Regions from separate parts of the Thalassospira sp. A3_1 genome, predicted to be linked through region 1. Evidence: riboswitches for the same ligand, from Rfam matches in the RefSeq annotation. Region 1 holds a riboswitch; each other region holds the start of a gene.
What was found. A riboswitch is a leader RNA that binds a small molecule or an ion and turns the genes downstream of it on or off. The one in region 1 is predicted to bind cobalamin.
Positions count from the first base shown of each region.

Region 2: linked by a shared signal. The riboswitch ahead of cobU (bifunctional adenosylcobinamide kinase/adenosylcobinamide-phosphate guanylyltransferase) and the one ahead of J7395_RS09315 (ABC transporter substrate-binding protein) in region 1 are both predicted to bind cobalamin.
Region 3: linked by a shared signal. The riboswitch ahead of J7395_RS11800 (CbtB domain-containing protein) and the one ahead of J7395_RS09315 (ABC transporter substrate-binding protein) in region 1 are both predicted to bind cobalamin.

Region 1 covers NZ_JAGHQQ010000002.1:501,551-509,678, reverse strand. Annotated here, with positions in the region: gene J7395_RS09340 (M23 family metallopeptidase) at 1-208, opposite strand, end outside; gene xseA (exodeoxyribonuclease VII large subunit) at 208-1,851, opposite strand; gene purD (phosphoribosylamine--glycine ligase) at 1,965-3,248, shown strand; gene J7395_RS09325 (ABC transporter ATP-binding protein) at 3,272-4,054, opposite strand; gene J7395_RS09320 (iron ABC transporter permease) at 4,051-5,091, opposite strand; gene J7395_RS09315 (ABC transporter substrate-binding protein) at 5,100-6,140, opposite strand; cobalamin riboswitch at 6,351-6,548, opposite strand; gene J7395_RS09310 (AraC family transcriptional regulator) at 6,617-7,534, opposite strand; gene J7395_RS09305 (SDR family oxidoreductase) at 7,703-8,128, shown strand, end outside.
Region 2 covers NZ_JAGHQQ010000001.1:1,334,695-1,342,822, reverse strand. Annotated here, with positions in the region: gene cobN (cobaltochelatase subunit CobN) at 1-1,053, opposite strand, end outside; gene cobW (cobalamin biosynthesis protein CobW) at 1,156-2,196, opposite strand; gene cobU (bifunctional adenosylcobinamide kinase/adenosylcobinamide-phosphate guanylyltransferase) at 2,229-2,768, opposite strand; cobalamin riboswitch at 2,828-3,039, opposite strand; gene J7395_RS06050 (hypothetical protein) at 3,099-3,305, shown strand; gene J7395_RS06045 (hypothetical protein) at 3,365-3,940, shown strand; gene J7395_RS06040 (histidine phosphatase family protein) at 4,000-4,611, opposite strand; gene cobS (adenosylcobinamide-GDP ribazoletransferase) at 4,682-5,542, opposite strand; gene cobT (nicotinate-nucleotide--dimethylbenzimidazole phosphoribosyltransferase) at 5,657-6,688, shown strand; gene J7395_RS06025 (hypothetical protein) at 6,733-7,962, opposite strand.
Region 3 covers NZ_JAGHQQ010000002.1:1,015,630-1,023,757, forward strand. Annotated here, with positions in the region: gene J7395_RS11775 (helix-turn-helix transcriptional regulator) at 1-160, opposite strand, end outside; gene J7395_RS11780 (DUF2975 domain-containing protein) at 160-699, opposite strand; gene J7395_RS11785 (hypothetical protein) at 980-1,252, opposite strand; gene J7395_RS11790 (hypothetical protein) at 1,368-1,631, opposite strand; gene J7395_RS11795 (metalloregulator ArsR/SmtB family transcription factor) at 1,765-2,226, shown strand; cobalamin riboswitch at 2,319-2,535, shown strand; gene J7395_RS11800 (CbtB domain-containing protein) at 2,567-2,740, shown strand; gene J7395_RS11805 (CbtA family protein) at 2,744-3,442, shown strand; gene J7395_RS11810 (hypothetical protein) at 3,521-4,045, shown strand; gene J7395_RS11815 (DUF1636 domain-containing protein) at 4,046-4,417, opposite strand; gene J7395_RS11820 (heavy metal translocating P-type ATPase) at 4,617-7,040, shown strand; gene J7395_RS11825 (transporter substrate-binding domain-containing protein) at 7,440-8,128, shown strand, end outside.

The DNA.
Region 1 (8,128 bases):
GTGGAAAGCCAAGGATAAAGGCCCCATCTGGCCCGATCGTATCAATCGCCTTGCCATCCAGAAGGATGCTGCTTCCGGGCTCGGCCTGCCCGAACACGATGCCGCCCTGAACAAACTGGCCCTCATAGGTTGGCTCGGCCGCGATAGCACCGAAACACGATACAATCAAACCGGTTGTTGCCAGAAACGTGGTCATTCCGAAACGCATCACAAAAGGCTCCCTTGCCTGTCATCATCTTTGGGGGCCGGGTCTTTTTTCCGGGCCGGTTTCGGTTTGGATGCGGATTTCGGCGCGACTGTGGCAACCGGTGCCGCCTCGGGCTCTCCAGAGGAATACGTCCCTGCTGTTACATCGGCACGTCCATCCTGCATTTCCAGAATGTAACCCTGCCCGGCAATCAGATCCGACGCCCTGCCGATCAATCCCTCGTCCGCACCGCGCACCACGGCAAAACCGCGTTTCAGAACATTGCGATAGGAATAGCTTTCCAGAAGACGGTCATAACGTGCCAGACCTTCGGCTTCGCGGTTCAGGATATTTTTAACCGCCGCCTGCATCCGACCAGCCAGATCGCCGATCTGTTTGTGATCACGTGCGATATCGCGTTTGGCATTTGCCGGGCGAAGTCCGGCTGCGGCCTGATCAAGGCGGGCCCTTTGCATCTGGATGGCGGACTTGATCGCCCCATCCAGCCGCAGACCAGCATTTTCCAACCGTCCGCGTTTTTCCGAAAGCTGTTCGCGCGGACTGACCAGCCGTGCCCCAGCTTCGTTCAGACGTGCACGCGCCTGCTGTAAAACACTGCCTGCCGCACGCGGCAGTCGATCCGACCAGTTATCAAGGGCCTGACTGCGTTCTTCAAGCATCCGGCGCGGATCGCCAAGACCACGCGCAAGGCTTTCAAGGGCTGTGCGTTTTTCCACGCCAAGCCGACGGACGGCTTGGGTCAGACGAAGGCCGTCTTCCTCGACCTGACCGATCAGATCAAGCCGCACGGGAACGGCCTTTTCCGCGGCCCCCGTCGGGGTGGGCGCGCGCAGGTCGGACACAAAATCAATCAGGGTGGTATCGGTTTCATGACCGACCGCCGAGATCACCGGAATGCCGGATTCCGCCACCGCACGGGCAATGATTTCCTCGTTAAACGCCCAAAGGTCTTCCAGCGATCCGCCACCGCGCGCGACGATCAGGACATCGGGGCGCGGAATATTGCCATAGGGCAAAAGATCATTGAAACCGCGCACGGCCTGCGCGACCTGTTCGGCGGCACCGGTTCCCTGCACCACCACGGGCCATAACAAAACACGGCGCGGAAACCTTTCACGCAGCCGATGCATGATATCGCGGATAACCGCCCCGGTTGGGGATGTTACAATCCCGATGACATCAGGTAGGAACGGGATCGGCTTTTTGCGATCCGCATCAAACAGTCCTTCGGCGGCAAGTTTCTTTTTGCGTTCTTCCAGAAGCTTCAGAAGCGCGCCTTCGCCCGCGACTTCCATCGTTTCGATGACAATCTGGTATTTCGACCGGCCCGGGAATGTCGTCAGTCGCCCGGTCACAATGACTTCCATGCCGTCTTCGGGTGCAAGGCCAAGCTTGGATGCCTGCCCGCGCCAGCAAACACCATCCAGCACGGCCTGATCGTCTTTGAGGGCCAGATACATGTGACCGCTGCTTGCGCGCTTGAAGCCGGAAATTTCGCCGCGCACACGCACAAACGAAAACGCATCCTCGACCGTGCGTTTAAGCGCGTTGGAAAGATCAGAGACCGAAAATTCCGGCAGATTTCCCGGTTTCGCGGGTTCTTCGGGCATGGGAGCGAACGGGTCGAACAAATCTTGCGTCATCAAGGGCACTTTATGCTAAAAGCCCGCATAAATTTTCAAGCGGGATGGGGTGCAAGCCTAGTTCATCCCGTCTGGACCATCAAGCAGTCGGACACGTAATCGAGGTTAAAATCATGAAGGTTCTGGTCGTTGGCGGTGGCGGACGTGAACATGCATTGTGCTGGGCAATTGCCAAGAGCCCGCGGCTGACCAAACTTTGGTGCGCGCCGGGCAATGCCGGGATTGCCGATTCCGCGCAATGTGTTGCCATTTCCGATAGCGACATTGACGGCCTTGTGAAATTTGCCACCGACAATGCGGTCGATCTGGTAGTTGTCGGCCCCGAGGCCCCGCTGGTCGCGGGCCTTGTAGACGCGCTGGATGCGGTTGGCATCAAATCGTTTGGCTGTTCCAAGGCTGCCGCACAGCTTGAAGGCTCCAAAGGTTTCATGAAGGACATGGTCGCAAAGTTTGGCGTGCCATCTGCGGCCTATGGCCGTTTCACCACGCCTGACGATGCGCGGGCCTTTGTTGAAAAGCACGGTGCGCCGATCGTTGTCAAAACCGATGGCCTTGCCGCGGGCAAGGGTGTGACGATTTGCCAGACAGTTGACGAAGCCTTTGCTGCCATTGACGAATGCATGGTTGGTGGCAAGTTCGGCGATGCCGGTGCGGAGCTGGTGATCGAGGAATTCATGACTGGCGAAGAAGCATCCTTTTTTGCCGTCTGCGATGGCGAAAACGTCATCCCGCTGATTGCAGCACAGGATCACAAGGCCGTTGGCGAAGGCGATACCGGCCCGAATACCGGCGGTATGGGTGCCTATTCCCCGGCCCCGGTCTTTACCAAATCTGTTGAAGGCAAGGTCATGGAACAGATCATTGTTCCGACCGTCAAGGGCATGGCCGCCGAAGGCCATCCGTTCAAGGGCGTCCTGTTTGCCGGTCTGATGATTGACGATGCGGGCAATCCGAAACTGATCGAATACAACATCCGTTTTGGCGATCCGGAATGCCAGGTTCTGATGACCCGCCTGAAATCGGATGTACTGGATATCCTTGATGGGGCGGCCACCGGCAAACTCGATACCGTCAAACCCGAATGGCATGATGAAACCGCCATGGTCGTTGTCATGGCCGCCAGGGGGTATCCGGGCAGCTACGAAAAAGGCACCGAGATCAGAAACGTCGCCGATGCGGATGCGATGGACAAGGTCAAGGTCCTGCATGCGGGAACGAGAATGGATGGTGACAAACTGACCGCGACAGGTGGTCGTGTTCTTGGCGTTACCGCACGTGGCACGTCGGTGACCGAGGCGCAGAAACGCGCCTATGAAGCCGTTGACGCCATTAACTGGCCGGGCGGTTTCTGCCGCCGTGATATCGGCTGGCGCGCGATTGCCCGCGAACAGAAGTAAGCCTTTGAATTAAAAAGACCGGGTCATGCAGCCCGGTCTTTTTTCATGCCTGCGTGATAGCGCACCGCACATTCACCATTCGGGCCATGCTCGATGGTTGCCTCGACACCGAACACATCGCGCAGATTTTCCGATGTCAGAATGTCGGCAGGACTGCCAATCCCCACCAGTTCCCCATCACGCATCATGGCAATCCGATCGCAATACATCGCGGCATGGTTCAGATCGTGCAGGGCTGCGACCACGGTAACCGGCAATTCGCGCACCAGTTCCAGTAATCCAAGCTGATGGCGGATATCCAGATGGTTTGTCGGCTCGTCCAGCAGAAGGAATTTCGGTTCCTGCGCCAGCGCGCGCGCAATATGAACCCGCTGCTTCTCGCCGCCCGAAAGTGTATGCCAGAACCGGTCGGCCAGATGGGTCATGTCGACATCACCAAGGGCGCGGTTAACAATCGCATCATCCCGTTCAGACCAGGGTGACAGCATGCTGAGATATGGTGTGCGCCCCAGTGCGACTGCCTCGCGCGCGGTCAGGCGGTCCGTGGTATCGGCCTGCTGTTCGACAAAGCCGATCTGCCGGGCCAGTTTGCGACGGCCATGCTTTTTCATGTCCTGCCCTGCCAACATCGCGCGCCCCTGATCAGGTGGACGAATACCGGCCAAAACCGACATCAAACTTGTTTTGCCCGATCCGTTCGGCCCGATCAGGCCCAGAAACTCGCCCGGTTCAACACGGAGCGAGACATTTTTGATGATCTTGCGAAAACCGGCAGACCAGACGACATCGCACAGTTCCAAACTCATCGCAAAATCCTTCCGTGACACAGGATCAGGGCAAAGGCCGGGGCCCCGACAAGGGCGGTAATCACCCCGATTGGCAAAACCTGCCCCGGAACGATCACGCGTGAGATGACATCGGCACAGACCAGAAACAGTGCGCCAATCAATGCCGATAGCGGTAATAGCAGCCCATGGCGCGTTCCGACAAAAAAGCGCGCCGCATGCGGGATCACGAGCCCGACAAAGCCGATGGAACCAACGATACTGACCATTACCGCCGTCATCATCGCGGCCGCGGCAATCAGGATCGCATAAACCCGCCTGACCGGAACACCAAGCGATGCGGCGGATTCACGACCAAACGTAAAGGCATCAAGTGCGCGTGCATGCCAAAGACACACGACAAGCCCGACAAGAGCCACGGGTAAAGCCAGCCACACATCGGGCCAGCGCACGCCGCTAAGATTGCCCAGAAGCCAGAACATGATGCCGCGCGCCTGCTCGGCACTGGCCGATTTGGTGACGATAAAGGATGTCAGGGCATTGAACATCTGCGATCCGGCAATCCCGGCCAGAATGATCGCCCCCGTACCGCGCCCGGCCTGTAATGCCAGAAGGGTCACAAAGGCGAATGCCGCCACTGCGCCGATAAATGCCCCAAGTGACAGTGAAAGCATCCCGGCCCCAAGACCTAGGATCACGATGCTGACCGCACCGGTCGAGGCACCGGCTGAAATGCCCAGCAAGTAAGGATCGGCAAGACTGTTACGCAAAAGCGCCTGCAGGACCGCCCCGGAAAAAGCAAGTGCCGCCCCGCAGCTTGCGGCGACGATTGCGCGGCTAAGTCGGTAGTTCCATATAATACCGGCATCAATCGCATCCACCGGATACCCGGCATCCCACAAATGATTGGCAATCGTATTGATCACCGTGCCCACCGGGATCGCTGTTTCGCCCACCGATGCGGCAACCGCCAGGACCGCAGCCAGCAACATCAGCGCGGCAAATGCCACGCTGATGCGTTTCAAGAAAACGGGGCTGGAAATGATATTCCCGATCATTGGCCCGATCACTGGGTCGCCTCGAACGCCTCGATTGCCTTGGCCAGCGTTTCAATGCCCTCGATTGTCCGCATGGTCGGGTTCATCGACTGGGCATCCATGACGACAATATTTCCGCTTTTGACGGCACTCATCTGGCTGGTTACCGGATCGGCTTTCAGGAACTGCATTTTCAGTTCCCAGTCATCGGCCGGAAAACGGCGACGATCCATTTTGCCAATCGCAATGATATCGGGATTGGTTCGTGCGATGGTTTCCCACCCGACTGTGGGCCATTCATCGTCACTGTCGATGACATTGTCGACACCAAGGATCGACATGACATAGGCCGGCGCACCTTTCTGACCGGCGACAAACGGATCAACATCGATTTCAGCACTGGAGAACCAGAACAGGGCCGAAATGCCCTTGCCGTTGACGGCGGCGACTTTTTCACGTGCGGCTTTTTCGCGGGCTTTGAAATCGGCAATCAGTTCGGCGCCACGTTCCTCGACATCGAAGATTTTCGAAAGGTCATCTATCCCCTGATAGATCTGATCCATGGAAAAGGCATCGATTCGGGTTCCGTCGCCGCCCGTAGTGTTGTCCTTGCCCATACAATCGGCTGGTGCGGTATAGACCGGGATTGAAAGTTCGGCGAACTGGTCAATCGTTCCGACCTTGCCATTCGGGCCGATATGCCATTGGAACTGGGTTGTGACCATATCGGGTTTCTGGCCGACCACACTTTCAAAGCTGGGATCGTTGTCTGCCAGACGCGGAATGGTGGCGTTGACGTCGCGAAACTGTTCCTGCACCGGGCCAAGCCATACGGCCGTTCCAACCACCCTGTCGGCCAGCCCCAGAAGATAAAGCAGTTCGGTGCTGCTTTGGCCCAGCGATACGACACGGTTCGGGGCCTGATCAAAGGTCAGAGTCCGACCACAATTTTCCAGTGTAAGCGGATATTCCGTCGCAGATGCGTATTGCGCGAAAGAAGCCAGTCCTGCAGCAAACACCCCGACTGCAAGAACCCGTTTGTTAAGTTCGATCACTTTGCGTCCTTTCATGGATATACCGATCCGGAATTTCATTCCCGATCGGGCATATCAAACCAATAAATGTTATGTTATAACATAACAACAAAGTTACTATGGTCAAGAGACTTGCAAAGGTGCTGAAAAATGGCGGGAAATGTCAGAACCCGAAAGCAGGCAGAACGCATTGCAACCTGCGTGAGACGGTGACATGTACCGACATCCTCCGGGGCACCCCGCCCGGTCCGTCGTCGTCATGTCAGCAGGTCTCCTGGCTCGCGGGTCGCTGTGCTTTCCTGCCTTCCCGGGAAATATCCCAGTGGCTTTCAGAAGAAAAACACTCACCGCCTACAGTTGCGGGGGCAGCTTCGGTTAACCGTCCTAGCAGACGGCTTCGAATTCCCTTTATCCTTGTCGGATACTGACATCAATTGATGTCACATAGTCACACAGACCCGTCAAGAGAATTGCAAACCGGTCGCAATCATCAAGGGTCAGGATCTGGTTTCCTAATAGGCGTTCGCTGCCGCCGTACCATCCCCGCCCAGTCGTCCAAGGATGGCCGATACATCACGCATGGGCGGTGCGCCAAACATGCGGGCATATTCGCGACTGAACTGTGATGCGCTTTCATATCCGACTTCATAGGCCGCAGTCGCCGCATCCTTCATTTCCGTCAGCATCATCTGGCGCGCCATCGTCAGGCGAAGGCGTTTCTGATACTGAAGCGGGCTCATGGATGTTACCTGCTTGAAATGATGATGGAAGGAAGACGGGCTCATATTTGCCTGTGCCGCAAGATCATCGACCCGCAGTGGTGCTGCAAAGTCGTCCTTCATCAGACGGATGATCTTGGAAATGCGCTGCATGTTGCTGCCGCCCATTCCGATTTGTGCAATCCGTGCCCCCTGAAGGCCACGCAGCAGGCGATAATGCACTTCGCGCAGAAGCATCGGCGCCATCACCGAAATATCGTCTTTCTGATCGCACAGGCTCAACAGGCGCATCACGGCATCCAGCAAGGTATCGCTGGCATCATCGACATGAAGCCCACAATCGCTTTCGGATGCGGATCCGATCTGAAGATCGATCTGGGTTACAAGGTCACTTAGCATCTGGCCGTCAAGTTCAATCGACAAACTGCGATAGGGAAGTGCTGCACTGGCATTTGTCACACAGCCGACAATGGGCAGGTCAACCGACGCCACCAGATACTTTCCGGGCGCGTAACTGAAAACCGCCTCGCCCAGAGTGACCTCTTTGGCACCTGACGCGATAATACAAAGGCATGGCTTATAGATTGTCGGGACTTTCATCGATGGCCCGGTTGCACGATACAGGTGCATCGCACTCACCGGCGTCTGGGCAACGCCTTCTCCTTCGCAGTATTTGTCAATCAGTTCAGACATCTCTTCGAATACAGACATCACCAAACTCCTTTGTTTCTCTAATATGAACTATACCGATCCGGACTGTACTGAAAAGCGGTTTTCGTACCGTTCGGAGGATCAGGCAATTGATCAAGAGTTCTGTGTATTCATCAAATTGCTGTTTGCACTCACATTGAGCGCCATCAACCAAACACGGAGGATGTCATGTCGCTTATGTCCAGCAATGTTGAAAACAAGGTCGTCGTTATCACCGGTGCCAGCAGCGGGATTGGCGAAGCCACGGCAAAACTTCTGGCTGAAAATGGTGCAAAGGTCGTTCTGGCCGCCCGCCGCACGGCCAAACTCCATTCCATCGTCGCCGAGATCGAAGCCGAAGGCGGCACCGCCACATGCCGCGCGGTTGATGTCACCGATGCCGACGATGTCGAAGCACTGGTCTATTTCGCCAAAAACACCTATGGCCGCGTTGATGTGATGTTTAACAATGCCGGCGTCATGCCCCTGTCGCCACTTGCCGAACTGAAAATCGACGAGTGGAACAAGATGATCGATGTCAATATCCGTGGCGTTCTAAACGGTATTGCCGCCACCCTGCCATTGTTCAAGGAACAGGGCGGTGGTCATATCATC
Region 2 (8,128 bases), on a different contig from region 1:
CTGTGTCAGGGCATCCTTGCCCGCCGATCCCTTGAATGACACTGCACGCGACAGGATACGCCCATCTACTTCCGGCAATGCTACATTCATCGCAATATCGCGCGCGGCAAGCCCGTTGACACCATCACGCCAGGACGCTTCACCACCGCCCGACAGCACAACCTGAAAAACCGGTGCGTCTACACCGTCAAACGGTCCGCTCTGGCGTTCGATACCCGGCACCGCAAGGGAAAAACCGGTGGTATTGAGGATCAGGTCTGCTTTGGTTGCCCCCAGCCATTCTTCGACCAAGGCAGCAGCAACCGGATCTTTCAGGCTGGCAACAAAAATTGGCAACGGGTTTAGTTTATTAGTCTGAAGTTCTTCAACCAGTGCATCAATTACGTCCAGATTACCGGCCTGAATTAACGCACGGTAGAAGATTATCGGAACAACAGAATGATTTTGTTTCCAAATTTGTTCAATTTCTTCAAGATTTGCCGTTGTTTTTCCCGGCCAGTACAACCCGGCCTTGACCAAGGGTGCCGCCGGTTTCCAGTTCCAGCTGACAGACGGGTTTAACTTTTCATATATAAGACGAAGTAAATGTTCGGCATTTTCCGGCCCACCTTCGATCAGGTAACGCCAGATTTGCTGATATGTGCTGCCCTTAACCGTCGATAGGGACAGAAGCTCTGCATCGGGTTGATCGTCACCGGGCAACAGTACCAGCGGCACATCGTTGCGAAGGGCCAGTTCGACCAGTTGTTCGATCCCGTATTCCCAATATCCTCGCCCGCCCAGAATACGCACGATGATGAATTTGGCCTCTGCCAGAACGTCGTCGACATAAAGATCGACCGACATATTGTGCCCCAGCTGCAAAAGGCTCGCCAATCGCAGGGAAGGGACATCCTTGCCAAACCCCGCATCCAGCCGTGCCTGCGCACCCGCCAGACAGGCAAGCTCGGACTCTGCAGCCGACAGGATAACAACATCGCCCGGGCTTTGCCCCAGATCGACGGCCTCGCTTCCATCGGTGACCAGTCCCGGCTGGGCGGCAAGTAGATGCATCGGGAACTTCCGTTTCTTTTCTCGGATATCAGGGTCCTGAAATCACCCGGCCTGCACTGGCGCAGCCGGATGATCTCAGTGTTCAAACATGAACGCGCCGCTTCAAGACGCCTTGATGGCCGCTTCGATAGCGTTGCGATCCAGACCATGCAGGCCAATCACTACCAGTTCCGACCGGCGCTTTTCGGTTGCCGCCCACGGACGGTCGAAATAACGCTGGAACCGTTCACCAACACCCTGAACGACCTGACGCATCGGTTTGCCGGGAATATCAAGGAACCCCTTGATCCGCAGCACATCAAACTGACGCACAACATCAATCAAACGCTTCTCAAGCGCTGCGGCATCCTCAACATTATCAAGCGACACGACAAAGCTTTCAAAATCATCATGGTCATGTTCGTGACCATCGTCATGATGAGACGGGCGACTATCAAGGTCGTCCTCGGCTGCCGCACCAAGACCCAGCAACACAGCATTTTCGACCTTTGAATGCGCGGTTGCGATAATCTTGACGGACGGACGTTTCAGCTCGGCCCGGACATCTGCCTCGACCTTGGCAATTTCGGCCTCGCTCAGCAGATCGGTTTTGTTCAGAACCACCATATCCGCACAATGGAGCTGTTCTTCAAACAGCTCCTCAAGCGGGCTTTCGTGATCCAGATTGTCGTCCGCTTCGCGCTGTGCCTGAACCGCGTGATGATCATGGGCAAACAGCCCGTCACGCAACGCCGCTCCATCCAGAACGGCAACGACGCCATCCACCGTGACGCGCGACCGGATTTCCGGCCAGTTAAACGCCTTGACCAACGGTTTTGGCAATGCAAGCCCGGATGTTTCGATCACGATATGATCTGGCGGTGTATCACGATCAATCAACCCCTTGATGGTTGGCAGGAAATCATCGGCCACCGTGCAGCAGATGCACCCGTTTGCCAGTTCGACAACGTCGTCCTCGGCACAACCCGATATGCCACATCCATTAATAACCTCGCGGTCAACACCCAGATCGCCAAACTCGTTGATGATCAGTGCAATCCGCTTACCCCCGGCATTTTCCAGCATATTGCGGATCATCGTGGTTTTTCCTGCACCAAGAAAGCCGGTGATCACTGTTGCCGGGATTTTTCCAAGCTGTGCCATGTTCAATTGTCCTTAAATCCATAAATTCTGTTCTATTTAACTGCCATCGGAATGCCGGCAACCACAAGCGTCACCTGATCAGCAAGTTCGGCAATTCGCTGATGCAATCGTCCTGCGTGATCCCGAAAGCTGCGCGCCATGGTATTTTCCGGCACAATCCCGAAGCCAACCTCGTTCGACACCAGAAGAACCGGAATGTCCAGCCCAGGAAGGATGTCGCATAATCGGTCAAATTCGGCCTCGATATCGCGATCTTCCAGCATCAGATTGGTCAGCCAAAGCGTCAGGCAATCGACCAATACCGGTTTGCTGCCATCACTATTGCAGGCAGACAGGACCGTGCAAAGATCAAGCGGTTCCTCGATCGTTTGCCACATCTCGCCGCGCGATGATTTGTGAAGTTCTATACGGTTTGCCATTTCGTCGTCCCACGCACGACCGGTCGCGATATAGATACCGCCGCCTGCATGGTTGATCCGGTTTTCGGCAAACCGGCTTTTGCCCGATCTGGCACCGCCAAGGATCAGATGGATCCCGGCAAGCTGGCTGTTTTCAGCCATATTCTGGGTCATACCCGTTTTCCTTCGCTTTGACCTCCCACCGAGGCCCGATTGCGTTACCCCATATCCTTGCGAACAGGGATACCGATGGCTGGTTTCCTGGCTGCGGGCATGAAAGCAATCCGCCTTCCCGGCATGTTGGCTACGCATCAACATTACCGGTGGCTGGTGACATCACATCACCCGGATCACCCAACCCGTTACAGTTGCGGGGGCAGCACCGGCATCACACCGGTTTCCCATCACCAAACGGCAGCGCCGAACCTAGCAGCTTTGCCCCTATGACCAAAGCCCAAACTCCGACCTAGCCATAAGGTCAGTATTTGTAAGAATTGACTGCTTGTGAGCGGTTATTCTTTAGGAGAACATAATTTTATCACGTTGGAATCAGAGCTGCCAAAAGCCGCCAGCGTGATCGCCGAACATTACAAAACAAACAAAGTCCGGATGCTGGAACCGCAAAAGGTTTCGGGTCAACTCTTGGGGTTAATTGGAAATTTGCTGATCAAATGGCAATTCATGAACAAATTCAACGAATTCGGAACCTGAAATCAACAACCTGGCAAACCGTATCACGCGAAGACATGTGGCGCGGGTTGCTTGATAGATTGAACTATAATGATCAATCCTTTCCCGAATTCCTGCAACATCATGCCGTGAATGGTGAAATATCATTGGCGCGTCGTGATGTTCGAAACATTTATGCCAGCCGTCCGACCTGTGGTGTTGTCGCGACCATTATCTGGTCGCATGCGCGTGGCATTCGCGTAAATGCGCTTTCGCTTCTGGTCCGTGACCTGACCAAACTCGTGGAACTGTTCGAAAATGACGATTTCGACGAGGATCAAATGTCACAGCTTCTGGGTCAGCCGGGGATATCCATCCCGACCGCCAGCAAAATGCTTTCAGCCTGTGGCAAGAAATACAAGGGCAAACCAGCGGCCATCATCGACGACACGATTATTCAGGTGATAGAGGCACCGGAATTCACGTCCGATTTCACTGAAATCAACGAGCTTCGCGGCAAATCGCGCAGCCGCCCTATTCCCTACTACGAAGCCTATCTCGAAGATGTCGCGTCAATCTGTGGCAGATACGATGTCACTGCCGATATGGTAGATCGCTTTTTGTCGGAATACGCCCTTTCTGGTTCGCGTGAAACCGAACAGCGAAAATCAGCCTGAAACAGATACCCTGCCTGATTTTCGCGCGGGGTTCTTTTCATCCAAAATCGCCAGATCGTCTAATAGCGCAAATTCACACCGGTTACCCGCCAGCCAGGCTGATCGACACCGGCAATATGTTCGATCCGCGTCAAACCGAGTGTATCGACATGAAACGACAACGCCGCCTCAAGTGGCAGACCAAGGGCGCTTGCCAAAGCCGCGCGTACCGTTCCCCCATGAATAACCGCGACAATATCTTTCCCTGCCCAATAGCGCGTCAACCGGTCAAACAACGGGCCGACGCGTTCGACAACATCCCCGAAACTTTCTCCATTCGGGGGGTGCTGTCTGGCAAAATCCGTCCAGAAACGTGTGGTCTCCCCCTTCGGAAGGTCATTCCAGTGCTTCTTTTCCCACGTACCGAAATGCTGCTCGGCAAACCCGGTCTCACGGGTCGGCAGGATGTTTTCATCCATCAGTTCCAGAAGTTTTAACGCGGTATCAAGCGTTCGCGACAAATGACTGGTAACCCAGATCGCCTCGCGAGGCAGTTGACGCGCCAAGGCCCGCAACGCTTTTTCATCCGACAGATTAACCGGCATGTCACTTCGACCATAAACAAGCCGTTCCGGATTTGTCACCGGCGCATGGCGAACAAGCCACCACCGCGTCGTCACTGCCTTCTGCATTCTTCCCCCAAGGAAAAATGTAATCCATGAAATGCCGGTCAATTTGCGCGGCGGTATTTTTATGATCTTATCACCAAGTGACCTGCAACACTGCGATAAATGCAATGCCGACAAATAGCTCGGAAATGATTTGCGTCATACCCAGCACATCACCGGTATGGCCACCAATCTGATGCCGGGCGATCCAGCCGACGATCGATGCCCCGACCATCATGGCAACCAAACACATGAATGCGGTCAATGCCCCTGCAACAATCACCACCAGTATCAAGGCAACGGCAAGTCCTGCCGCGACCATTCTGATGTCGGGACGTCCGGCTCCCTTGCCAAGCCCGTCTTCACGCGCCGGATCAAAAACATAGGTCACAATCGGCATCGCCGCACGCGATAGTGTCGCCATCACAATCAGAATGGCGGCCATGCTGCCGCTTTCACCCGCAGCCGCCAGAACAGCAACACGCATCGCAAGGCATAAAACAAGTGCAACAACACCATATGTGCCGATGCGACTGTCACGCATGATTTCAAGTTTACGCAACTTGTCCTGCCCGCCACCAAATCCGTCTGCGCAGTCGGCAATACCATCTTCATGCATCGCCCCGGTTAACAGGATCAGTGCCAGCGTCGCGACAATGGCCGCAATCATGCCATTTCCGGTGAGAACTTCGGTCAGATATGCCGGGATGATCGCGATACCTGCAATAAACAGTCCCACCAATGGCCAGCACCAGACCGACCGCGCGATCGCAACCGGGCGAAAGTCACATGTTGCAGAAACCGGAACACGGCTCAAAAGGGCCAGCGCCCGCCAGAAATCGGTAACCGGTCCCTTTGGCGACGAAATGTCTTCGTCGTGCTCAATCTTGCTGGCAATGCCCTCGTCATCAGGGCTTTGCGATTTCATTCCGGCTTGATTATGATCATTTGTCACGGGTGATTTCCCATATTCGAACTGGCATTTTGCACGCAATCAGACTAATCATGGGCGCGACAGAAGCCAAGCAGAAGACGCTTTGCATCCTCGTCCGCCAGCCGGAGATTTTCCATGTTCGACCCCAAGCATCCCCCGCAAAGCCTTGATGAAATCCGCACCCTGATGGCCGAATTGCCCGGTGTCGATACCGAGGCACAGGCCGCCGTCAGCGCGCGCGAGCCCGAACTGACCAAACCCGCAGGCGCACTTGGTCGCATGGAAGATATCAGCCTTTGGCTGGCCGGGTGGCAGGGAAATTCACGCCCGAACATGTCACGTCCGCGTGTCACGGTCTTTGCCGGAAGTCACGGTGTTTGCGCCCAGGGCGTGTCCGCCTTCCCGGTCGAGGTCAACCAGCAAATGGTGGAAAACTTCATCAATGGCGGTGCGGCGATCAACCAGATCTGCAAAACAGTAGATGCCGAATTGCGCGTGATGGAAGTCGCACTTGAAATTCCAACCAACGATTTCTCACAAGAACCCGCCATGGATGACGAAGGCTGTGCCGAAGCAATGGCCTTTGGCATGAGCGCAATCGAAAAGGGGCTCGACCTTTTTGTGCCCGGTGAAATGGGAATCGGCAATACCACCTCGGCAGCGGCTATTGCCCACGCACTGTTTGGCGGTGCAGCCGCCGACTGGACCGGACGCGGTACCGGCATTGACGATCAAACGCTTGAACGCAAAACACGCGTGGTAGGCGACGCCATCATCCTGCACAAAAATCAGATGCATGATGCACTTGATGTTCTGCGCTGTGTTGGTGGTCGTGAAATCGCGGCGATGGCCGGTGCCATTCTTGCTGCTCGTTATCAGCGGGTGCCGGTTCTTCTTGATGGTTATGTATCCTGCGCCGCTGCGGCAACCCTTGCCGCCATCCGCAGCGATGCGCTTGATCATTGCATGATCGGGCATGTCTCGGCCGAGCCGGGCCACAAGCGCCTGATCGAAAAACTGGGTAAACAACCGCTTCTCGATTTTGGCATGCGCCTTGGCGAAGGATCGGGGGCAGCCCTTGCCATCCCTCTTTTGCGGGCATCAGCGGAATGCCACAACGGCATGGCAACCTTTGCCAAGGCTGGTGTTGCAAGCTGCGGTGCATAATCGTTTTGACTTCGGAATTAAAAGACGCCAGCTATTTGCTGGCGTTATTTTTTAGTGCGTTCGCTTAGCAGCTGCTCAACATAACGCCCCTGAAACATGGTGATATTGATGCCATGACCGAACTTGATCGCGCGTTCATCATCACAACGGCACATGATCACACGCGTATCGCCTGACTGCGCGACCGCTTCACGCATCGCATTGCCGTGTTCCTCGTCCAGATTTTCCATTTCCGGGTCCCAGATCATCTTGATCATATCAACGCCAAGCTTGTTGCGGTTGATATAGGGCAGCGACAGATGGCTGATGCCATCAATACAAATCCGGTATCCGCGATCACGGCAAAAATCGCGCGCAAAGAAAAACGCCCCAAGATCAGCGAAAATATCGATCTTCTGCAGCTCAAGCACGATTGTGCCGCGCTGGCCTGCTTTGACATTGCTGTCAAACGTCAGGAAATCCGGCGATAGCAGCGTCGAAACATTCAGATTGATACTGACCGAGCCGGTAACCGATGCGTCATTGCTGCGCGTAAGCAGGGATAACATCCGCCGATCAAGAATTTCCGTCAGGTGCTGGAACAGCCAGCGATTCGACAGAACATTGACATCAGGCAGCAACGTCTGCTGCAAATCCTTGATCGAAATGAACAGTTCGTGGAAAACCGGCGTCGGGTTTGCATCACCAACAACGGCACAAATCGCCTGTCGGCGCATCAGGTTCGAAAGATCGGCACGACGCAATGCCTCGTCGATACGACCAAGGATTTTCGGCGTCAGTGGTGCACGACCGTCTTCAAGATCAGGACTATCGTTATGGCGCTCGGCCGCCTTGCTGACCTGACGCGGACGGTTGGCGTTCGATCGCACAAGCGTCTGGGTCAGATGCAGGAAATCCTTGTATTGCTGGGCAACGTCAAAATAGTCGGTAAAGGTCGCCGGTGCGCCACTTTCATCCTTGCCATCACTGATCAGTGGATCGTCATTGAACAGGAATTTAAGCCGGAAGATGACGGCATTGACCTCGTCAATCTCGGCCGCATCAAAGATAAAAATCAGATCCTGATTGGACAGCGTAAAGATGCGCCCGGTAACTTCTGGCACGATGTCTTCGAACGATGCAATTGCCGTGCGGATGTGATGGTCACGCCGGTTGAATGGCAGAAGTTTTGAAAAATGCACATGAATTGCCCCCACGCCATCCTTGCGACGTTCAAGACGCCGCACATAATCGACCAGAAAGGCTTCGGGTGAGGGTAACGTGCTTTCAGACATACAGGATGACCAGATTTTCCAATGTGCAACGCGCGGGGAAAGTCCCGATTGAAATACAATAGTTCGCTGCCTGTTAACAGCTTATGTATTTATCATTGTGATAAATTGAAACCAAACGGGAAAAACGGGCACTTTCTGACGTTCCGCCAATTGCCGCAAACACTGC
Region 3 (8,128 bases), 510 kb from region 1:
CCCGGCAAATCGCGGCAAGTGTTTCAAACCGCACACCGCGCACCTTGCCTGATTTCAGGAGCGACAGGTTCTGTTCGCTCACCCCGATCCGGTTGGCAAGGTCCTTGGACTTCATCTTTCGCAGGGCAAGCATCACGTCAAGCCGGACAATGATCGCCATCAGACGAAGCTCCTGTTCTCGTCCTCGATCCGGGTGGCTTCTCCCAATACCCACGCAATCACCAAAAGCAACCCGCCCAGAAACAGGGTGCTGGCCTCGGCATCGCTGAGCCCGATAGACAGCATCCGTTCGCCTTCGGGGCGGGTAATAGTCGCCAGCACGGAGGTCAGTGCGCCTGAAAGCGGCTTGATCAGGGTTTGCGCCATAAGGGCCACGGAAAATGCTTTCAGGTGGGCAATCGGGGCAGGCTGGAAAATATGGTTTTCGGCAAAGGACAGGAACATCTTGCGCAACCGCCAAAGCCCATAGGCCATAACAAGTGTCGGCAGCATCATCGATGCCATCACGGCATATTTCTGCCAGCCGGAAAGGGCGCGCAATTCTTCAAGGCTGATGGTCATCTGGCTGGCGCTGGTATCGATCCAGCCATCCACGTGCCAGATCAGCGGCACGAGGCAGATTTCAAAGACAACAGCGATAAGGCATACCCAGCCAAGAATGCGGCTGACAATGCGGACATTTTTCAGGGTGTCGGACATGACGGGGCTCCATCCGGAAGCACTCGGGTGACGTTTAAATAACGAATCGAATTTATTAATTAAAATAAAACATGAATTTTTTATTGAAATGAGTCAATCCGGATTTTTGCCCGTAACCGGGATTTGGACGTTAGGCGGGCGACACCTGGCCAAAATCCAGACAAAAAAACAGCCGGGGCGGTTGAAACACCCGGCTGTAGAAGGATGGCGGGGAGGGGAGGAAAACCCGCCACGGAAGAGAGGGAGACGAAAAAGTCTGGCTGCTTCCAGCGCGGCGTCGTTAATGCCGTTCGGAAGAGATCATCGCATCCCACGCTTCCTGCAAACGTTGCTTTGCTTCACGGAAACGCTGCAGGGATTCTTGCGGGATATCGTCGCTATGATCCTTTATCTCGCTCCAGGCGGCATCCATGTCATCCCACGCCTGAACAACCTCACTTGGAAGTTTTTCAAGGCCGCTTTCGGATTCCCTGCAATGTGCTGCAAGACCGAACTCCCAATCCTTGAATTCCTGATGGAGCTTGGCGTGCTCCGGAATGGGGCGGGCTGTCATGGGAGCCTCCTTTTGCTTTTCCAGACAGTTTCAATCTGGCGTGTAATCGTGTCATCGATTTGCAATGAAAAGGCGATTTTGGGGCATTTTAACCACAAGGCATAAAATCCCGGGCTTACTTGCCCGTCATATCGTTCCACGCCTTTTCAAGCTTTGCGGTTGCCTTGTGGAACTGCTCTGCAGTGGTGTTGCTTGCCGCATCACCTTCGGCCTTAAGCTTTTCCCATGCCTCGTTCATCTCGTTATAGGGGCCGGTAATCTCTTTGGGCAGATTTCCGATCTGCATGTCGTTTTTCGCGCAGTAACCGGCCACATTCCGTTCCCAACTGTCACGGGACTGGCGCAGATTGAAAATGTCGAGTGCTGTTTGCTCTTGCATCGGTGCGTCTCCTTGCTCTGGTTGGCACTTTCGATGGTGTGTCATACCTGTAACGTTCCCTGCGGGGCGGAGTTCCATGCGCGCAAACATCAAGTCCCCTTGCCAAGTGCAGCTGGGCATGGAAAATAGGGGGATGTCACAAAGCAAAACGAAATCCCGCAAGGTCGAAATTGCCTCGGCGCGTCCCGTGATCGCCGGGGCTGAAAACGGCAACGATTGTCAGGAATGCGATACGGCCGCACGTCTTGGCCTTTCCACCGAACAGGGCGAGGCCGTAACGCGTGACGCATCACGTGCGACCGGTCATAACCTGTCGCTTCCTGATATTGAGGCAGCAGCAAAAATCTTTGCGCTTCTGGGGGATGCCGGGCGGCTGCAGCTTGTTCTGCGTTGCATGGAAAAACCGCAAACCGTTGGCGAACTGGCCGAGGCATCGGGCATGTCCCAATCCCTGACCAGCCATCACCTGCGTCAGTTGCGCGATCAGCGCATTCTGGCATCGGAACGAAACGGGCGTCATATCTTCTATCAGATTGATGACGAACATATTTCCCGTGTTGTTCGTGATGTCTTTGCCCATGTGACCCACGACTGAAATACGTCTTTTGCGTTGTCGTGAAATTGCCACATTCGACGAATGAACCCGCGTCGCGTCCGGTTTTCACATTGCGCTTGCGGGGAATTACCGTCATAAACGAACTGCTTGGTTTTTACCTGTCTGCTCGGGGCAGGTAAACGAAGAGGGAATTTGGAAGACCGTTTGTTTTGGGCGGTCAAAGCCAAAGCCGCCCCCGCGACTGTATGCGGAAAGTGCCCGCCATCACGCCACTTGCGAAAGCAGGGAAGGTCGGCGACGCATGATGACCCGCAAGCCAGGAGACCTGCCAGGCATGGACCCGAACCGACTGTCGGGTGTGACAGCATAGGAGAAGTTTATGACCACGCAGACCGCGGCATTTGCCGCTTCAAAAAAATCGGTTCTTCTGCCGATCATCGTTTGTGCCGTTTTTGGCCTCGCGATCATCTTTGTGACCGGCCATGTTCAGGCTGAATTGTTGCACGATGCGGCACATGATGTGCGCCATGCAACCGGCTTTCCGTGTCACTAAGCCATGATGTCACGCATTTTCACCAGCGCATTGTTCGCTGGTGCTGCAGCAGGTCTTATTGCGGCCCTGCTTCAGCTTTATTTTGTGCAACCGGTTCTGTTGCATGCGGAGCTTTATGAAACCGGCGAGCTGGTTCATTTCGGCGGTGCTGCGGTTAGTGCACATCAGGATGTCGGCGGCATTGATCTTGTCCGCGACGGGTTAAGCGTCCTGTTCACCATGCTGGTCTATACCGGGTATGCGCTTATTCTGGTTGCGGCCATGGCGCTGGCTGAAAGCCGCGGTCACGAGGTCGCTGGTCGTCAGGGTATTATCTGGGGCATTGCCGGGTTCTGTATCGTTCATTTTGCACCGGGCTTTACCCTTGCACCTGAAGTGCCCGGTGTTGCAGCCGCAGACGTTTACGCACGGCAGGTCTGGTGGTTTGCCACCGTCGGGACGGCGGCAATTGCCGTCTGGCTGATTGCATTTGGTCGCAATTGGGTTTCGTGGGGGATTGCTGCAGTTCTGCTGCTTGCCCCCCATGTCATTGGCGCGCCGGAGCCCGATGCCTTTACCGGGCCGGTACCGACTGAAATCGGGGCGCTTTTTGCTGCCCGTGCATTTGGTGTCGGTCTTGCTGCCTGGGTGCTGGTTGGCCTGTTTGCCGGATATTTCTGGCAACGCGAAGGACAACGGGCCGCACAGGCGCAGACCGCCTGATCGCGGTCAAAGTACGATCCTTTTCGGGCGTGCCACGGGCGCGCCCGATTTATTTTCAGGGTTTTCACGAGGAATAAAATGTCACGTTCACTTGCCCTTTTCGGGATTGGGCTGGTTTTCGGCGGGGGGATCGGTTTTCTGGTGGCGGCTGGTAACGGCATCACCCTTGACGGGCACGATCACGGTGATCCGATGGCGCATGGCGTTGCCGGACATGGTACCGCACACGGTGAAATGAAGATGGGGGCGGCACATGCCAGTCACGACGCCATTATTTCATTACCTGCGGGCACTGATGCACCACGTCTTGATGTCGCGATGATACCGGACCCGGTCAGTGGCTGGAACCTGCATCTAATGGTGCAGAATTTCCGGTTTGCCCCCGAACATGCCAGCAGCACGCATGTCCCGGGAGAAGGTCATGCCCATGTCTATGTTAACGGCACCAAGATTGCCCGCCTGTATGGCCCGTGGTTCCATATCACAGAGCTTCCGGCGGGCGATAACGAGGTCACGGTAACGCTGACGGCCAATGATCACAGCCAGCTTGCCGTCGGCGATAAGCCGCTGCGTCAGACAATGACTGTTTCGGTGGCACCTTAATCAAAGGGCCGGAATTCTGGCCTTAAGGCAAAAACGAAGACGCCCGCAGCCGCGTGCGTCTTCGATCCATCCATCCGGGGCGTTCAGATATTCCCGGCAGGTGGCAATGATATCGTCAATGTCGTGACGCGCCGATAATCCGGCAAAAAGATAACTTGCCCGCCCGGTTCCCTGAAGTGCAACCGATGTCGGGTCGCTGCATGATCCCATGCAGTCAACCTGTGTGACTTCAAACGTTTCGGGCAATTCCGCCTGATCAAGTGCCGTGCCTAACTGCCGCGCAAAACCATCCGCATCGACAAAATCCACCTTTGAGGCCGGATCAGCATCGGGTGCTGGCTGGCAGGTTTTGCAAATGACAATACGGGGCATCGGGCGGTTGGCCTTGGTTCTTAAATCGGGTGGTCACTATGGCCGCAGTGCTGGCGTAATTCATCAACTTTTTCGGGGCGTCGGGCATTGTGTGTGATAACATTCAAATCATGGTTTGAATGTTCTTGACTCCACAACATATGAATTGTTATTTGAATGTAACGCATGAATATAAATTTGAATGTTGGCGAGGTCCAGAATGTCCGTCATCGCAAAATGGGATCAGTTCCCGGCCATTGGAAATTGTGAAAGCTGCAAGTCATCGCTGATTGCGGCTCTGAACGACGCCGTACCGGGGCAAAGCTTTCTTGCTGCCGCCGATGGCCTGCACGCGCAATCCGAACTGAGTGGCAGGGAACAGGGCGCGGTTGACGATGTGCTGGCCCGCCATCGCGACGGCATTTCGCATCGTCATTGGGCTGTATCGGGCATGGATTGCGGGTCCTGTGTGGCGAAAATTGAAACCGCGCTTTCCAAACGTGATGGCGTGCAATGTGTTGATGTATCGATGATGCGCGAAATGGTGACGCTGGGTCTTCGCGACGACAGTGCCGAAACGCGTTCCGATATCAGCACCATGCTGACCAAACTGGGTTATCCGGCAAGTGAAAAGGTAATGCCGGGGGCAGCGAAATCATCCGAAGCCGCTTGCTGCGCTGGCGGTTCCTGTGGTTCTGGCAATCTGGCTGCGACGGATAATGCCGCGTCGCAAGATAGCGATGCCAAAGAACAGTCCCTGCTGCGCAAGCTGGCCCCCTGGCCGGAAGCCGGGGACGAAATTGCATGGGCAGCGGCCTGGCTTTTGTTGGGTGGGCTCGTTGGGTGGTTGATACCCGCAACAGACGCCTATGCAATGTCCATTGCCTCGATCATCGCAGCATTTCCGGTGATGAAAACGGCGTTCCGTCTGGCGGCAAGCGGCGCATTCTTTTCCATCGAACTGTTGATGAGTGTCGCGGTTCTTGGCGCGGTTACAATCGGTGAAAGTCTTGAAGCCGGTATGGTCGTCCTGCTGTTTGCCATCGGCGAAAGCCTTGAAGGTGTTGCTGCGGGGCGGGCACGCAGCGGGGTTAAATCGCTGATGAAACTGGCCCCGGAAACCGCAAGGCGGGTTTCGGCATCGGGTAATGTGTTTGAAACGGTCGCCCCGTCCGCGCTTGCACTGAATGATATTGTCGAAGTCCGTCCAGGCGAACGTATTCCGGCCGACGGTGTCCTGACCGACGGGGCCGCCGAAATTGACAACAGCCACCTGACCGGTGAATCCGTGCCCGTCCCGTCTGAACCGGGGGACGAGGTTTTTGCCGGTGCCATTGTCACCGATCGGCCCGTACGCCTGCGCGTAACCCGTGCGGCGGGGCAAACCATGCTGGATCGTGTGATCGATCTGGTTGAACAAAGCGAAAAGCACAAGGCACCGGTCGAGCGTTTCGTTACCAAATTTGCCCGTATCTATACGCCAATCATCATGGCGCTTGCCGCCCTGACGGTCGTCATTCCACCGGTTCTGTTCGGGCAGGGCTGGGAAGAATGGATCTATCGCGGGCTGGCCCTGCTTCTGATCGGCTGTCCCTGTGCCTTGGTGATCTCCACCCCGGCGGCGGTCACGTCGGCCCTGGCTCGTGCGGCCAGAATTGGTCTGCTGGTTAAAGGCGGTGCCGCGCTTGAAGCCATCGGGGCGGTTCGTACCATGGCGTTTGACAAAACCGGCACATTGACCGAAGGCAAGCCAAAGCTGACGGCAATGATGTCGGTGGGCGATATGGACGAGGACCGGCTGCTTGCGATTGCTGCCGCGCTTGAAACCGTGACCTCCCACCCGCTGGCAAAGGCGGTGGTTCATGCCGCGACGGAAAGGAAACTTGATCTGCCGGAAATCACCGATGCGCGCACCATTGCTGGTGCCGGGGTCGAAGCCCGGATTGATGGCACGCTTTATCGCGTCGGGGCGGCCAAACGCCTTGATATCGAACCGGCTGCAAAAGTTGCCGACTGGCTTGCCGCACAGGAAGACGCCGGCAGCACGGCCGTTGTCATCCTGCGTGATGGCGATGTCATTGGCGCACTTGCGCTGCGGGATACCGCGCGTGCGGATGCCCGGGATGCGCTTGCCAAACTGAACGCCTTGGGCATCAGCCCGGTGATGCTGACGGGTGATGCCGAACGCGTTGCCAAACGCATGGCGGGTGAACTTGGTATGGAGTACCGGGCGCAGCTTCTGCCTGAAGACAAGCTGAACGTGCTGGCTGATTTGCGCAATGATCCGGCGCGGAAGGGGCCGATTGCCATGGTTGGTGATGGCATCAACGACGCCCCGGCACTGAAATCGGCGGATGTCGGCATCGCAATTGGCGGGGGCACCGACATTGCCCTTGAGGCTGCCGACGCGGTGGCGGTTAAGGACCGGCTGTCGGATGTCGTTAATTTGGTAAAGCTGTCCCGCACCACGCGCCGCGTGATCCGCGAAAATATCGGGTTGGCACTGGGGCTTAAGGCTGTCTTTCTGGTCACCAGCATCACCGGTCTGACGGGACTTTGGCTGGCGGTGATGGCCGATACCGGTGCAACCGTTCTGGTGACGCTTAACAGCCTTCGTCTGCTGATCGCGCTGCGCAACCGCTGATCCCTCAGCCGCGCAAGCTACTCCAGAAAATTATCGAAAGTCGGCCGCTATTGCATCTCGTGATAGCGGCCGAATTCTTTTTTGCTACCTCGCGCGCGGCGACTCCCGATCTTCTCCGTGTTCGTGTTCGCCGTTTCGCGCAGAAATACTCGGAAAACGCCCTGCTCTGACGGGATGTGCAGGTCATCACTTCCATAAAAGTCCGCACATCAGATCGTCCGGGTGCCGAGGTCACTACATTTCGAAAGCCAAGGAAAACTGCGGGTTTCGCAAAAGCGAATTGACATGGCTAGATTTTGGTTTCAAGTTAAATCCGTAACAACGATATTGATTCCGGTATAACGGAATTAACCGGGACTCATCAAAAACGGTTGGCTCTTTTCATCAGCGGAGACAAACATGACCTTCTTAAAAACAATCTCAGTCGCGGCGCTTATGACCGCAACTGCCGGATCGGCCATTGCACAGGAAGCCAGCAAGCTTCAGCAGGTTCTTGATCGCGGTCACCTGATCTTGGGGACCGGCTCGACCAACCCGCCATGGCACTTCATTGACTCGGATAACAAGCTCAAGGGCTTTGACGTTGATATGGGCCGCCTTGTCGCCAAGGCCCTGTTTGGCGATCCCGATAAAATCGAATATGTCCAGCAGTCCGGCGATGCCCGCATCCCGAACCTTGTGACCGACAAGGTCGATCTTACCTGCCAGTTCATGACGGTGACCGCCGAACGCGCCCAGCAGATCGAATTCACGATCCCCTATTACCGTGAAGGCGTTGGTCTGTTGCAGATGGAAGGTGGCGACTACGCCGATTACGAGGCGCTCAAAGCTGCCGGATCGGACGTTACCGTTGCCGTTCTTCAGAACGTCTACGCCGAAGAAATGGTTCATGCTGCCCTGCCAGAGGCAGAAGTCGATCAGTATGACAGTGTGGATCTGATGTATCAGGCGCTTAATTCCGGGCGTGCGGATGCTGCCGCAACTGATCAGTCGGCATTGCGCTGGTTCATGGTCAAAAACCCGGGCCGTTACCATGACGCCGGATATGGCTGGAACCCGCAAAGCTATTCCTGTGGCGTGAAGCCGGG